DNA from 3 places in the Teredinibacter purpureus genome. Region 1 is predicted to be linked to each of the others. Evidence: predicted binding sites of a transcription regulator. Region 1 holds the regulator's gene; each other region holds the start of a gene.
The links. The regulator FNR, encoded in region 1, switches genes on or off when oxygen is low (the NO sensors DNR and NnrR bind a similar motif). The targets are predictions, from matches to a motif close to TTGATNNNNATCAA.

Region 1 (4,457 bases):
CGTTCTGCACTGGCAGCCATCTGGACATAAGCCGGTTTTATGGATGAGTGATACCGCTAATTACGACGGGAAAACGGCATTACGTGGCGGCATTCCTATTTGCTGGCCGTGGTTTGGCCCTATAGAGGGTAAAGGTCGTCATGGGCTTGCCCGAGACCGCGTATGGCAACTAGATCAATACAAAGAGGACAATGGTACTACGGCTCTAACACTTAGCCTCACACTGTCCAACCACGATAATCCGTGGCCGCATCCGAACCGAATCGTAATGTCATTAACATTCGGGCGCACCTTAGAGCAAACGTTAGCCATTCACAACGATAGCGAAGCCCCACTTTGTTTTGCCTATGCCTTCCATAATTATTTCCATGTTAGCGACCCTCGTAATATAAAAATTCCGTCTATTACAAACGCCATATACACCGATCAAATTACCGGCGACCAACACCTGATAGATTCTGGCGATAAACCATACGTTGGCCCTATCGACCGCATCTATCATAACGACCGGCATACGACGCTAACCGACACTCAGCTAGAGCGCTCGATCACCATCGAAAAATCACACTCGCAACACTGGGTACTCTGGAATCCAGGCCCAGAAGCCCGCAATACCGCCGATATTCACCCCGGCGGCGAGCACGAATTCCTATGCTTTGAGGCGGCTAGTACCACCGATATTATGCTGGCGCCGAACGAGCATATTGTACTGAGCCAAACCCTTAGCGTTCAATAATCTCAAAACGGCCGAACGACGAACCTATCTGGCAGCATTGAGAACGCTTTGCATTCACTACCGTTGATTTCCATCAATACGCCAACAGAAGCAAGAACTAGACTGTTTTCATGCAAAACAATCTACCAACATCCAATATCGCTGAGCACCCGACGCTGCAACGCCGCAAAACGAAAGTGACGCAACTCGAAGCGAGTCAATTGCTGGAGAACTTCCGGCGATCACCCATCAAGCCTATTAGCATCTGCGTTAACGGGGAAACGTGCCTACCGCTGAGCCAGCTCGGCAGCCCTGACACTGCGGGACACATACTCAGCAAGGAGATCAATCTATGGTCCGAAGCTATTGGTCACAGATCCGTTGAAACTCTTCTTATGTGCTTCCCCTTTAAATACATGCAGCCTTACGAACTTACTGAAATCATGCACGCATTGGCCTCGCATTTTTCACTGGCTGAATCCAATAACCGCTGCCATCGCGTAGCTACGCTCATTGACGAAATTGACAGCGACCATGTGGCGCTACTGAAAGGTCTCGGCTTTAACCACTACCAAATAGTTCTAAGCCAAAAAGACTTAGAAGACTTACCTCGGTTAAAAGTCGCGACAAAACTCATACGCCAGTACGCTTTCTCAGGAATCGGCATACAAATTCATGATGCAGACTGCCTCGACGACCTACGTGATCACGTACTCGACGTACGCAAGCAAGTAACACCCGATTATATATTTGTAGGTCACCAACCCAAGTTACTCAGCAAAGAGCTGGAGACAGGGGGCACTATAATTTTTGATGGAGAAAACGAACTGGAAGATAACTGTATTTACGTAGGTCCCGAAGGAAAAGCCCATCTACAAAAGCTGGTACTGCAAAATTTCTGTAACCCGCAGCGCTATTTAAGCGCGCTTAAAGCAGGACAGCTCCCCGTCAACCCCGGCCCTCTCAACTTGTAACCCTATTTAAGTTCTATACCGCAAGGCAAGCGACCAAATTTCCGATATAATACCGGTCATACCCTCTAATACTTGGATCCTGATATGCCTCCGCAATCTGTTGCTACCCCCCAGTGCCATCATAATCCTCAAGTTAACTGCGCCGATTGCCGCCTAGCGGCAATATGCCTACCCATCAGCTTACATGTCGACGACATCAGTAAACTCGATGACATCATTCAAAGAGGGCGGCCCGTCCAAAAAGCAGACCACGTCTACCATGCGGGCGAAGTATTTAAGTCAGTTTACGCCTTGCGGTCCGGCGCAATTAAAACCGTAAGAGTGACGCATGATGGACAGGAGCAGGTGACCGGTTTTTATCTGCCCGGCGAAATGATTGGCATGGATGGCCTTGCCTCCAACCACCACACCAATTCCGCCATAGCACTCGAAACCTCTGCCGTGTGCGAAATACCCTTCTCTCGACTAGAAGAACTCAGCGCCCAAATACCTAATTTGCAACGCCGGTTTTTTCAGTTAATGAGCAAAGAAATCACTCAAGAACAACAGCTCATAACCTTATTGAGCAAAAATAGCGCTGACGAACGAATTGCTTCCTTGCTATTAAGTATCTCTACTCGAAACAACAACAGAGGTCTTTCAGCAAAAGAATTCTATTTACCGATGTCCCGATCAGATATTGGTAATTATCTTGGCCTTACCATCGAAACTGTAAGCCGAGTTCTTAGCCGACTACACAAACAAGAAGTCATTACGCTCGATAAGAAGCACGTGATCATTTCAGATATGGACGCCTTAAAAAATATCGCATCTATTTCAATCGACTAAACATCTAGACGCCTCCTTATGACAGACCAACATGCCCGCCTAAGCCTCGTCTTATCACTTATTGACGAGGCTAACCAGCACGACCCCAACATAGAGTTCGATCTTCAGTCTGGCAAAAACGAGGCGAAAGAATGGCTCTACGGCAAACGCATGTCAGAACGGCTAGCGCTATTTTCACCAAATGCACCTGAACTACTACAAATAGCGGCCAGGGCTCAGCATATTGAACGATGGAAATCTCCCCGCAGCGATTACCCCGAAGGACGAGCGGGTTATAAAAAATGGCGAGCCGAGCTTTCCTTGTTCCATGCCGTTCGAGCAGCAGAATTAATGGCGGGAAATGGCTACTCTGAAGAAGAACGTGAACGCGTTAAATTTTTGGTACAAAAACGACAACTAAGGCGCGACCCTGACACCCAGGCTCTAGAAGACATTATTTGCTTGGTATTTTTGGAACATTATCTAGCACCTTTCGCAGCCAAGCATGCAGAAGAAAAGCTCATTGATATTATCCAAAAAACATGGAAAAAGATGTCTGAGGCCGGTCATTCCGCAGCGCTCCAACTCTCCTACCCACCTCATTTACTCGCTATCATCCAAAAAGCGCTAGGGGCATAGCCAGGAGCTTTAATCGTGTTAACGCTCATAAAGCACCTTCATATAGGGTTCGCATGCCTCACGATAATCGGGCTTATAGTACGTGTTTATTGGCTACTTTATTACCCTCAAAAACTCACCCACCGTCTCGTTAAAATACTCCCCCACATTAATGATACAGGCTTGTTTCTTAGCGGTTTAACGATGGCTATTGGCTTTGGATACCCTATTTTCGCTGTCTACTGGCTGCCACTAAAGTTAATACTTATCCTCTTTTACATTGGAATAGGCTTTATTATCTTCAAAACCCCAATGGCCAGCATATACCGTTTTATACTTTTGGTGGCGTCGCTTATCACTTACGCTTCTATACTGTGGCTAGCAATCAATAAGCCTTCAATTTAAAGAAAAGATTAAGCTGAAAAACCATCAAAACGACTATTTTTCACCCGTATTGGCACTACCAACTTCCTTCGTTCATGTTTATACTCTTTTCATCAAGGAACTATGTCGCAAACACTTGACAATTGTTATATAGGACCTTTTAATGAAGGTGAATGCCATACAAATCTATTAAATAAAACTTGGCTCAAACGGTGGAATCAAATGAAAAATCTGGTAATGATCTGTACCCTCTTCTTGTCGGTATTAGCGTCCGCCGCCGACAAATGTGACGAGCAGTGCTTGAAAGCAAAAGCAGAGACAGACAATAACGTCACCTTTCCCGCCTACTTATCTTGGAAACATTGCGACGATACACGCATGGATTTTATGACCTCATCCATGAGTAGCCTAGACAACTACAAGACTCACCACTTCAACACTCGCTATAAAGGCGGAATGAGAAATATCCAAAACTTCGTGATACAACGCAAAGAATGGATGGTGGAATGTGATCAGTATTTTCAGCTCACAGGTAAAAAACGGATTTTTGAAGACACCAAAACCACAAAAGAAATATTTTCAGCAATGGATGCCCTAACAAAAGAATTGGGTGACTTAATTGCTGGTGCTACCTATACGAATGAGCTTGGGCAAGATGATTCCCAATCTGTTATTAACGAGCGATTCGATTATTTACTACAGCGCGTTGATGAGCACAAAACCTTGATGCATTTGAAAGGTCGTTATGTAAACCGGTAATAGTTTAGAGCGTACTACTTCTGCCAATTAACCCATTTACTTTATCGGCAGAACTAAAAAAGGCCACCTCCAATAAGAGGTGGCCTTTTTATATGTAGCATTACAGCAACATAAAACATTTTTGCCGCAAACTCGTCGAGCAAAAAACGCCCGACTGACAGGGTTCTACTCTAGTGGTTCTGGGGGACATATCGAATAAC
Region 2 (4,457 bases), 1.6 Mb from region 1:
TATGTTCGCCATACGCTATAGGCGAGGCTTGATCTATACCAAAGGCGACAATGGCATTTGATTCTGGCCGTGACAGTTCTCGCGGAATATCAAATTCATCTTTCCACCAGTCGGCCACAGAAAACTCTGCAATGTCGAGTTTTAAGCTGGAGTCAAAGTCGGTGGTGCGTACTGCAACGGACTGAAATTTAGCGGGTTCTAGCTCCACTCTGGTTGCGTAGGCAGCATTATAATTACGCAGGAAGAAACGAAGTTTTGACGCGCTGCCTTCATATTCAATACGGTAAAATACCGAGGAATAACGTGAGAAATCTACGCTTTTGTAGGGCTTTTGGGAAAAGATAATCGAAAGCCCGCAAACGGGATAGGTATCACTTTGTGTGATGGTGCATTTCCAGCGGAAGTTGCTTTTATCCAGCCACTCAATAACGCTTTTCCCGCCAGCGGGTGAATCTGTGTAGGTTTCAATAATGTTGTTGGTGTTGGGGTGTATCTGCAGCATGCGTTGGGGTAAATAGCTGTGCCCAAACAATACCACCAAAGTTAGGATAAAGGCCGCTAAACGAAAGCTGTTGGGGCGGAATGGTCTCATAGAATGTGGCTGCTAGCTTGGAACGGCGGTCGCTGGAGCCCTCTTTTAGAGCTGTAGGTTTAGCATAGCACACGGTGCTGAGTTGGCCGGATGAGCGCTGGTTATTGCGCGGGTGAAGGGGCGTGAGAGTGAGGTCGAGGTCGAGGTCAAGGTCGGTAGGTATTTAAGCGTGGACAGCTAAAAAAGGCGTCTGTAATAGACGCCTTTTTTAGAGTGTAGAGAATGTTAGCCGGTAGGCTGGTTGGCCAGCGGCGAGTGTTTTGGTTGTGCCGAGCCGGTTGCTCGCGCAATATACGCTTTCATTAAAAGGGAGACGGCTAAGGCAACAACAAACGCACCCGCAAAAATGTAGAGCGTTGTTTCGTAACTGCCGGTCATGGTGTGTAATTGTGCGGTAAGCTGTGGGCCAACAATACCGGCAAGCGCCCATGCAGTGAGTACATAACCGTGTATTGCGCCGAGCTCTTTAGTACCGAATAAATCGCCAATAAATGCGGGAAGCGTTGCAAAACCACCGCCATAGCAGGTCAAAATGGTGTACAGCACGATCTGGAAGAGTACGACGCTGGTAATATTGGGGAGCGCCCAAAACAGTGCGATTTGTAGAATAAAGAACGCGAGATAGGTGTTGCCTCGACCGAGATAATCCGAAAACGATGCCCATCCAATTCGACCTAAACCGTTAAACAGCGCCATAGCCCCTACTACTGCGGCAGCTTCGGCGGCGGTTAAACCAATACTTTCTTGTGCGAGTGGTGAAGCTGAATAAATAACGCCAATACCGCAGCTGATATTTATGAACATCATTGTCCATAACCCCCAGAAAGGGCCTGTTTTAACGGCTTCGTTAGCGGTTTGCTGGGAGAGATCTTCTGTGAGTGTTTTCTTTCCGGCGCTAATGGCTTCTTTCATGCCGTCGGGCATCCAGCCTTCGGGAGGGCGTTGCAGGTAGGATGCGGACATTAACATGACGGCCAAATAAACGGCTCCCATTATGATAAATGCGGCGGGAATACTGATTGCTTCAATAATGCTGTTGAAGCTTACGCTGGCGATTGTTGAGCCGAAGCCGAAGCCCATAATGGCCAAGCCCGTTGCCAAGCCACGGCGGTCTGGGAACCATTTAACGAGCGTCGATACCGGCGTGATATAACCAATTCCCAAACCTATACCGCCTAGTACGCCATACCCCAGCCATAAAAGGTAAATATTTTCAGCCCATGTGCCTATGCCTGCTGTAATCATGCCTAAGCCAAAAAATAAGGCGGCAACCGAACCTGATACGCGCGGCCCCCTGCGTTCTACAAAGCGGCCCATGATAGCGGCCGACATGCCGAGAAAGAAAATGGCAAGGCTGAACGTCATCGCGATAGCGGAGCTTTCCCCAAAAGTTTGCCCAGCCCATGTGTTTTCCCACGAATATGTAGAGGCTAGTGGCAAATTAAAGACACTCCATGAATACACGGAGCCAATAGACACGTGAATGCCTACCCCGGATAGCGCGATAAGCCAGCGGTTTTTCATTGCTCTAATCCTATATTGTCAGTTGTTGAAGAGGGTCTGTTTACCGGCACTTTATTATGGTTGTGCATTTGGGCCGTTGATAGAGGTCAATGGCAGAGGGGATGGCGTCACTAATTGAGCCGTTGCTCCCGAAGGTATGCTTTACAGAACTTAACGCGAATTAACGGTTCTTTACGCTGGCTTAACCCAACTTATCGAATACATCTCCCACACTAGTCGCGTCTTACCGCTGACAAGCGGTATCTCATCAATGATTAACTAAAGGGGTTTGAATGAAGAATGCGTGGCGAGTGATAGCGAGTGTACTTATGGTGTTTCTGGTACAAGGATGTGGTGGCAGTGACAACACGGAGAGTGAATCCGAAGACGATTCAACGCCTGACACCTTTTATTTCACCGACCAGTACGGGCTTGGATTAGGCGTGTATGCCGAGTCTAATATTATTGAAGTATCGGGTTTTGATGTTGAAATCGCCGTTAGCATTGAAGGGGGAGAGTATTCGATTAATGGAGGTGAATTTACGAGTGAAGACGGCACCATTGTTGACGGACAAAATGTCACGGTGCGTGTATTCACGTCAAATGAATTGTACACCTCAGTGTCGGCGACACTCACAATTGGGGAGGTCGCTGATACGTTTAGTGGCCGAACCGCCTCGTTGTCGCTCTATGCGCGGCACAGTTTTAAAGGGTTGACCTTCTATTGGAATAGCGTCAGCACTGCCACACATTATCGTTTGTGGGGGCAGTTGCAGCGAGATGCTGAATACGAGCAAGTTGGTCGAGATTTTGATGGCACCATTCACTCCACGCGAGTCGAGATACCATTACACCGATTTGATTGGTTCAATGCTCAGTTTAAACTCGAAGCCTGCATAGACGACGATTGTTTTTTTACGCAGGCTATAGATGTAGCCAGTTTGCGTGCGCAAGCGGTTGGGTATATTAAAGCGGATAATACGGAAGCCTTTGACGGGCTTGGCGTTGTCGCAATCAGTGCCGATGGCAATACCCTTGCGGTTGGCGCAGCAGGTGAAGATAGTACTGCACAGATTAATGGTGACAGGGGCAGCAATGACAGCAGTGGCTCCGGTGCTGTTTATGTCTATAAAAAGAGTGGAATGGATTGGTATTTTCAAGCGTATCTTAAGGCCAATAATGTTGGCGCGGGTGATGGCTTTGGTACAGCGTTAAGTTTAAGTGGTGATGGCAATGTGTTGGTGGTAGGCGCGCCATATGAATCAAGTTCTGCGATGGGCGTTGGTGGAAATGGTGGCGATAATTCTGCGGAACATGCGGGAGCGGCGTATGTGTATCAACGCTTGGGTGATGTGTGGTTGCAGCGTAGTTACTTAAAAGCCTCGGACACCACGGCGCAGGCTTTATTTGGTTCATCGGTTGCCATAAGCGCTTATGGCGGCACTATTGCCGTTGGTGCACCAAAGCACTCTAATGAGTTAGGCGCTTTGTACGTGTATACCGTTAACGGTGAAAGCTGGCAAGTGGAAGCAGCTTTAAGGGCACCGCAAGGGGAAAGTGGGGATCGTTACGGAGCATCAATATCCTTAAGCGCGGCAGGCGATATGCTTGTTGTCGGTGCGCCAGGAGAGTCGTCCAACAGCGTGGGTGTCAACCTTGATCAGACCGACAATAATACGCCGTTTGCGGGGGCTGCTTATGTGTACGCTCGGCAAGGTTCAAATTGGGTGTTTGATACATATCTAAAAGCCTCCAATACCGACAGAAATCAATTACTGGGTGCGGCCGTTTCAATAAGCGCGCTTGGAAATACAATTGCATTGGGTGCGCCGGGCGAATCGAGTAGTAGTGTTGGCCTTAACGGCGACCAAGCAGATTTTTCGGCTGAAAGCAGTGGTGCGGTGTATGTCTTTACGCGTGGCAACGAAATGGCATGGCAGCAACAAGCCTATGTGAAAGCCTCGAACACGGATATTGGCGATAAATTTGGTGATGCCTTAGCGTTAAACGCAACGGGAACATTGTTAATGGTGGGCGCGCCGAACGAGGACAGTGGGAACACCGAAGTCGATAGCCATGACGGCGATAACGCTGCTGTTGATGCCGGCGCGGTGTATGCTTTTGAGTTGGCAGAGCAATGGCAGCAAGTAAAATATGTAAAATCACCGAACGCTGGAGCCGGAGACCGTTTTGGTGAATCTCTTGTTATCGATGCCTCGGGCAACACTCTTGTGGTGGGGGCTGAAGGCGAAGATAGCCATCACGTAGGGGTGGATGCAGTGTTAAATAGTAATGCAGCGCAAGATTCTGGAGCGGTTTATTTGTTTTAAAACCTAAAGTTGATAGTAATGAATAGAGCGCA
Region 3 (4,457 bases), 870 kb from region 1:
AGCAACCTGGCCATTTGTTTCGGGGGCTAAACTTAAAATTACTTCGGCGGCATCAATCGCGGTCTCAATCTTTGGTCGCCCTTTATGTGCACCTTCTTCATTGTGTACATGGTTTAACTTGCCTAGAAAATCGACTTCATCGTCTGTATTCCAATTAATGCCTTTACCGCCGTTGCCTAATTTTTCAAGCATGGGTCCAAGCGAGGTAAATCGCTTATAGGTATTGGGGAAATCACGTTCAACCACGACCATGTTCGGTGCTGTTTTACCGGGAATAAAGTCACACTCACCTTTCCACCAGGCCTTAACACCATCGGGCTGTGCAAGTTCTGCAGGAGTATCGTGCTGAAGTGGCACTGTGACTAAGTCTTTTTCGACACCTAAGTGGCCATCACATAGTTCCGAGAATTTCTTGGCAATTCCTTTAAAAATATCCCAATCACTTCGTGATTCCCAAACAGGATCGACCGCTTTACTTAAGGGATGAATAAAGGGGTGCATGTCCGACGTATTCATATCGTCTTTTTCATACCAAGTGGCAGTAGGTAAAACGATATCGGAGTACAAGCACGTGGTAGACATACGGAAGTCGAGCGTGACCAATAAGTCCACCTTGCCTTCGGGCGCTTCGTCATGCCACTTCACATCTTCTGGTTTTTTATCGCCGCTCTCACCTAAATCTTTGCCCATCAAACCATGCTTAGTACCGAGCAAATGGCGCAACATATACTCGTGGCCCTTGCCGGATGAACCCAGTAAGTTGGAACGCCAGATAAACATATTGCGAGGATAGTTTTTGGGGTCATCGGGGTCTTCACAGGCAAATTTCAAATCACCATTTTTAATAAGATCACTGGCGTACACCTTGGGATCCATATTCATTTCAGCCGCTTTCGCACACAAATCCAACGGGTTGGTGTTTAATTGTGGCGCTGAAGGGAGCCAACCCATACGCTCGGCACGGGTGTTAAAATCTAGAATTGAGCCTGACCATTTTTCTTTGTTGGCCAACGGAGAAACCACTTCGGTCATTTCCAATTTTTCATAACGCCACTGGTCGGAGTGATTATAGAAGAACGAGGTACCGTTCATTTGGCGCGGTGGACGCTGCCAATCCAAGCCAAAGGCCAAGGGTAGCCAGCCGCACTGTGGCCGCAATTTTTCTTGCCCAACATAATGAGCCCAACCACCACCACTTTGGCCAATACAACCACACATCATCAGCATATTAATCACGCCGCGGTAGTTCATATCCATGTTGTACCAATGGTTCATTGCTGCACCAATAATAATCATGGAACGACCGCGCGTTTTGTCGGCATTATCACCAAATTCTTTGGCAATACGAATAATTTGTTCGCGTGGCACACCCGTAATTTTTTCTTGCCATGCAGGGGTGTATGGCGCGTCTTCGTCGTAGGATTTTGCGGTATTGGGGCAATTCAAGCCGTTATCAACGCCGTAGTTCGCTAACGTTAGGTCGTACACCGTGGCCACTAAGGCTTCACTGCCGTCGGCTAGTTTTACTTTTTTAACGGGTACTTTTCGCAATTGCACATCGTTGTGGTCGGTGCTCGCGAAATAATTAAATTCGTGTTCTTGACCACCAAAATAAGGGAAGGCGACATCGGCTACTTCGTCTGCAATCTCTTTTAACGAGGTGTGTAAATCCAACTCTTTGCCTGAGACGCCGTCACGTGGCTCGATATTCCATTTGCCACTTTCACCCCAACGATAACCAATAGAGCCAGTAGGCGATACGAGTTTGCCATCGGCATTGAGTGCAATTGTTTTCCATTCGGGGTTGTTTTCCTGACCGTGATTTTTCTTTAAATCACTTGCGCGTAAAAACGAGCCTTGCTGCAACCCTTGCTCTGAAGGCTCGAGTTTTACAAGGTAGGGGAAATCGGTTGTCGTTTTTACATACTCTTTAAAGTATGCACTAGGTTTTTCAACGTGGAATTCTTTTAGAATTACATGGCCCATGGCCATGGCCACAGCCGCATCGGTACCTTGTTTAGCGGGCACCCACTCATCGGTGAGTTTGGCAACTTCCGAATAATCAGGCGTTACGGAAACCGTTTTGGTCCCCTTGTAGCGCACTTCGGTAAAAAAGTGTGCATCGGGCGTACGGGTTTGGGGAACATTAGAACCCCACGCAATAATGTAACCCGAGTTGTACCAATCCGCCGATTCCGGTACATCTGTTTGCTCGCCCCATACTTGAGGGGAGGCGGGCGGCAAATCACAGTACCAATCATAGAAACTTAGGCAGTTACCACCAATCAACGATAAATAACGCGAACCCGCCGCATAGCTCACCATCGACATCGCAGGAATGGGTGAAAACCCTGTAATACGGTCTGGACCATATTCTTTCGCGGTGTATACGTTAGAGGCTGCAATAATTTCATTGACCTCTGCCCAGTTCGAACGCACTAAACCACCGAGGCCACGCTTGGTTTTATACTGTTTAGTCTTTTCAGGGTCCGACACAATGGACTCCCATGCCAACACTGGGTCGGGATGGGTTATTTTGGCTTCGCGCCACAACTGTAAGAGATGCTTACGGATTTTAGGGTATTTTAAGCGGTTGGCACTGTAGATATACCAGCTGAAACTGGCACCACGCGGGCAGCCTCTCGGCTCATGGTTTGGCAAATCCGGACGCGTTCGAGGATAGTCTGTCTGTTGCGTTTCCCACGTGACCAATCCATTTTTCACATAGATTTTCCAGCTACATGAACCAGTACAGTTCACGCCGTGGGTGGAACGAACAATTTTATCGTGCTGCCAACGCTTACGATAACCGTCTTCCCATTCTCGGTCTTCGTTGGTTGTTACACCGTGTCCATTGGAAAAGCTGGTTTTCTTAACATTAAAAAATCTCAGCTTGTCTAAAAAGTGGCTCATGATTGTGTTCCTCGACAACGCTTGTGTGCGGGCTTTGAAAATTCCGCGTGTACGGATATAACCGCCACTATAGGAACCTAACGCTGCACTCTATTGATCTAGATCAAGGCCGTTTTGGAGGTATCTATTCGTTCATTAAACTCTACCCATAAAGGGGTATACGGGTGTCGGTTAGATTGTTGATGGCATACAATGGAGCACTTCAACAGGTAGGCATGCGATGAATGAGTCTTTAAACGAGCGCCCTCCCACGCGTTTTAATCGGTCAGTAATGAGCTATATCACGCTCTCGCTTGCGGCTATTATCGGCATTACGCTCATTAGCATTTTTATTTCGTTCTGGGTGACAGAGCTGGCCGACAAAGATGCCCAGGCTATTAACCTTTCCGGTTCCATGCGAATGCAAACCTATCATATTGGTTTGGCGATGGAGCGCGGCCAGCCAGATCAAGCTATTAAGGCAATAGAGAAATTACACCATACGTGGAATCACTCTCTTTTCTCTCAACAACATGCGCTTCTCTTAGAGCCAAAATCCACACATAGCGCGCTCACCCGTTTTTTTAGCGTGGCCTACAGTAATTGGCTCTCTAATACTAAACCGGCATTAATAGCAATGCTCGATAGCACACCTAATATTGTCGACACCGAGCACCTGCTCGAAAACCAAGTCCTGTTAACCGACGCTCTGGTGACGCAGTTCCAAAAAGACGCCGAACGTAAGATTATGAACTTGCGCTCCTTTCAGCTTCTCGTTCTGCTCATAACGGTATTGGTGGGTAGCCTTATTTTCTACCTATTAAAACACCGTATTGAAAAGCCGTTAACCCAACTTACCGAAACCGCAGAAAAAATTGGCGAGGGTGATTATCAACAGCGTGTAGATGTTTCGGGCAACGATGAGCTGACGTTACTCGCCACAACGTTTAACCGAATGAGCGACTCTATCGCTGAGTCTTATAGCCAACTTGAAGAACGTGTAGAAGCGAGAACCAAAGAATTACAGCAAAATAATATAACGCTAGATTTTTTGTTTAACACGGCCCGCACAATACTTGAGTCGCCCAGCGATACCCTCGATTTTCATGCCATTATTGAAGATTTAGCTCAGGTATTAGGAGACCATCGTTTAGAACTTTGCCTGTTTACCGAACACGGTGGTCAACCTTATATGCAAGTGGGCTCTCATAACGATGATGGGGAACTCTGCGAGAAAAAGAACTGTTTTGATTGTCGTAATCCCGCCAATTTTAAACAACCCATCAATCTGCCGGGCGAAAAACGCATCCCCATCGTTATGGGTGACCGCCAATACGGTATTATCGATGTGCAATACACGGCTCTCCACAATATCCCGGAATGGCAGCACAGCCTCGTTCAATCCGTTGCGAACCAACTCGCTATTGCACTCTCTATGGCACAACAAAAAGACCGAGAAAACCGGTTTGTAATGTTGAGCGAACGCACCGTTATTGCGCGCGAACTTCACGATTCTCTCGCTCAATCGTTATCCTATTTACAAATACAGGTTACGCGGTTACAAA

Region 2: H5647_RS20045 (FG-GAP repeat protein) is a predicted target of FNR. The motif match lies at 2,193-2,206, and genes of this name have one in related genera.
Region 3: H5647_RS08730 (nitrate reductase subunit alpha) is a predicted target of FNR. The motif match lies at 3,007-3,020, and genes of this name have one in related genera.

What each region holds. Positions count from the first base shown of each region.
Region 1 is NZ_CP060092.1:2,922,150-2,926,606, reverse strand. It holds gene H5647_RS12870 (D-hexose-6-phosphate mutarotase) at 1-736, shown strand, start outside; gene H5647_RS12865 (hypothetical protein) at 847-1,689, shown strand; gene fnr (fumarate/nitrate reduction transcriptional regulator Fnr) at 1,774-2,517, shown strand; gene H5647_RS12855 (DUF4202 domain-containing protein) at 2,536-3,135, shown strand; gene H5647_RS22440 (SirB2 family protein) at 3,151-3,519, shown strand; gene H5647_RS12845 (hypothetical protein) at 3,721-4,257, shown strand.
Region 2 is NZ_CP060092.1:4,490,401-4,494,857, reverse strand. It holds gene H5647_RS20055 (GGDEF domain-containing protein) at 1-592, opposite strand, end outside; gene H5647_RS20050 (L-lactate MFS transporter) at 818-2,116, opposite strand; gene H5647_RS20045 (FG-GAP repeat protein) at 2,389-4,425, shown strand.
Region 3 is NZ_CP060092.1:2,048,935-2,053,391, reverse strand. It holds gene H5647_RS08730 (nitrate reductase subunit alpha) at 1-2,913, opposite strand, end outside; gene H5647_RS08725 (HAMP domain-containing protein) at 3,134-4,457, shown strand, end outside.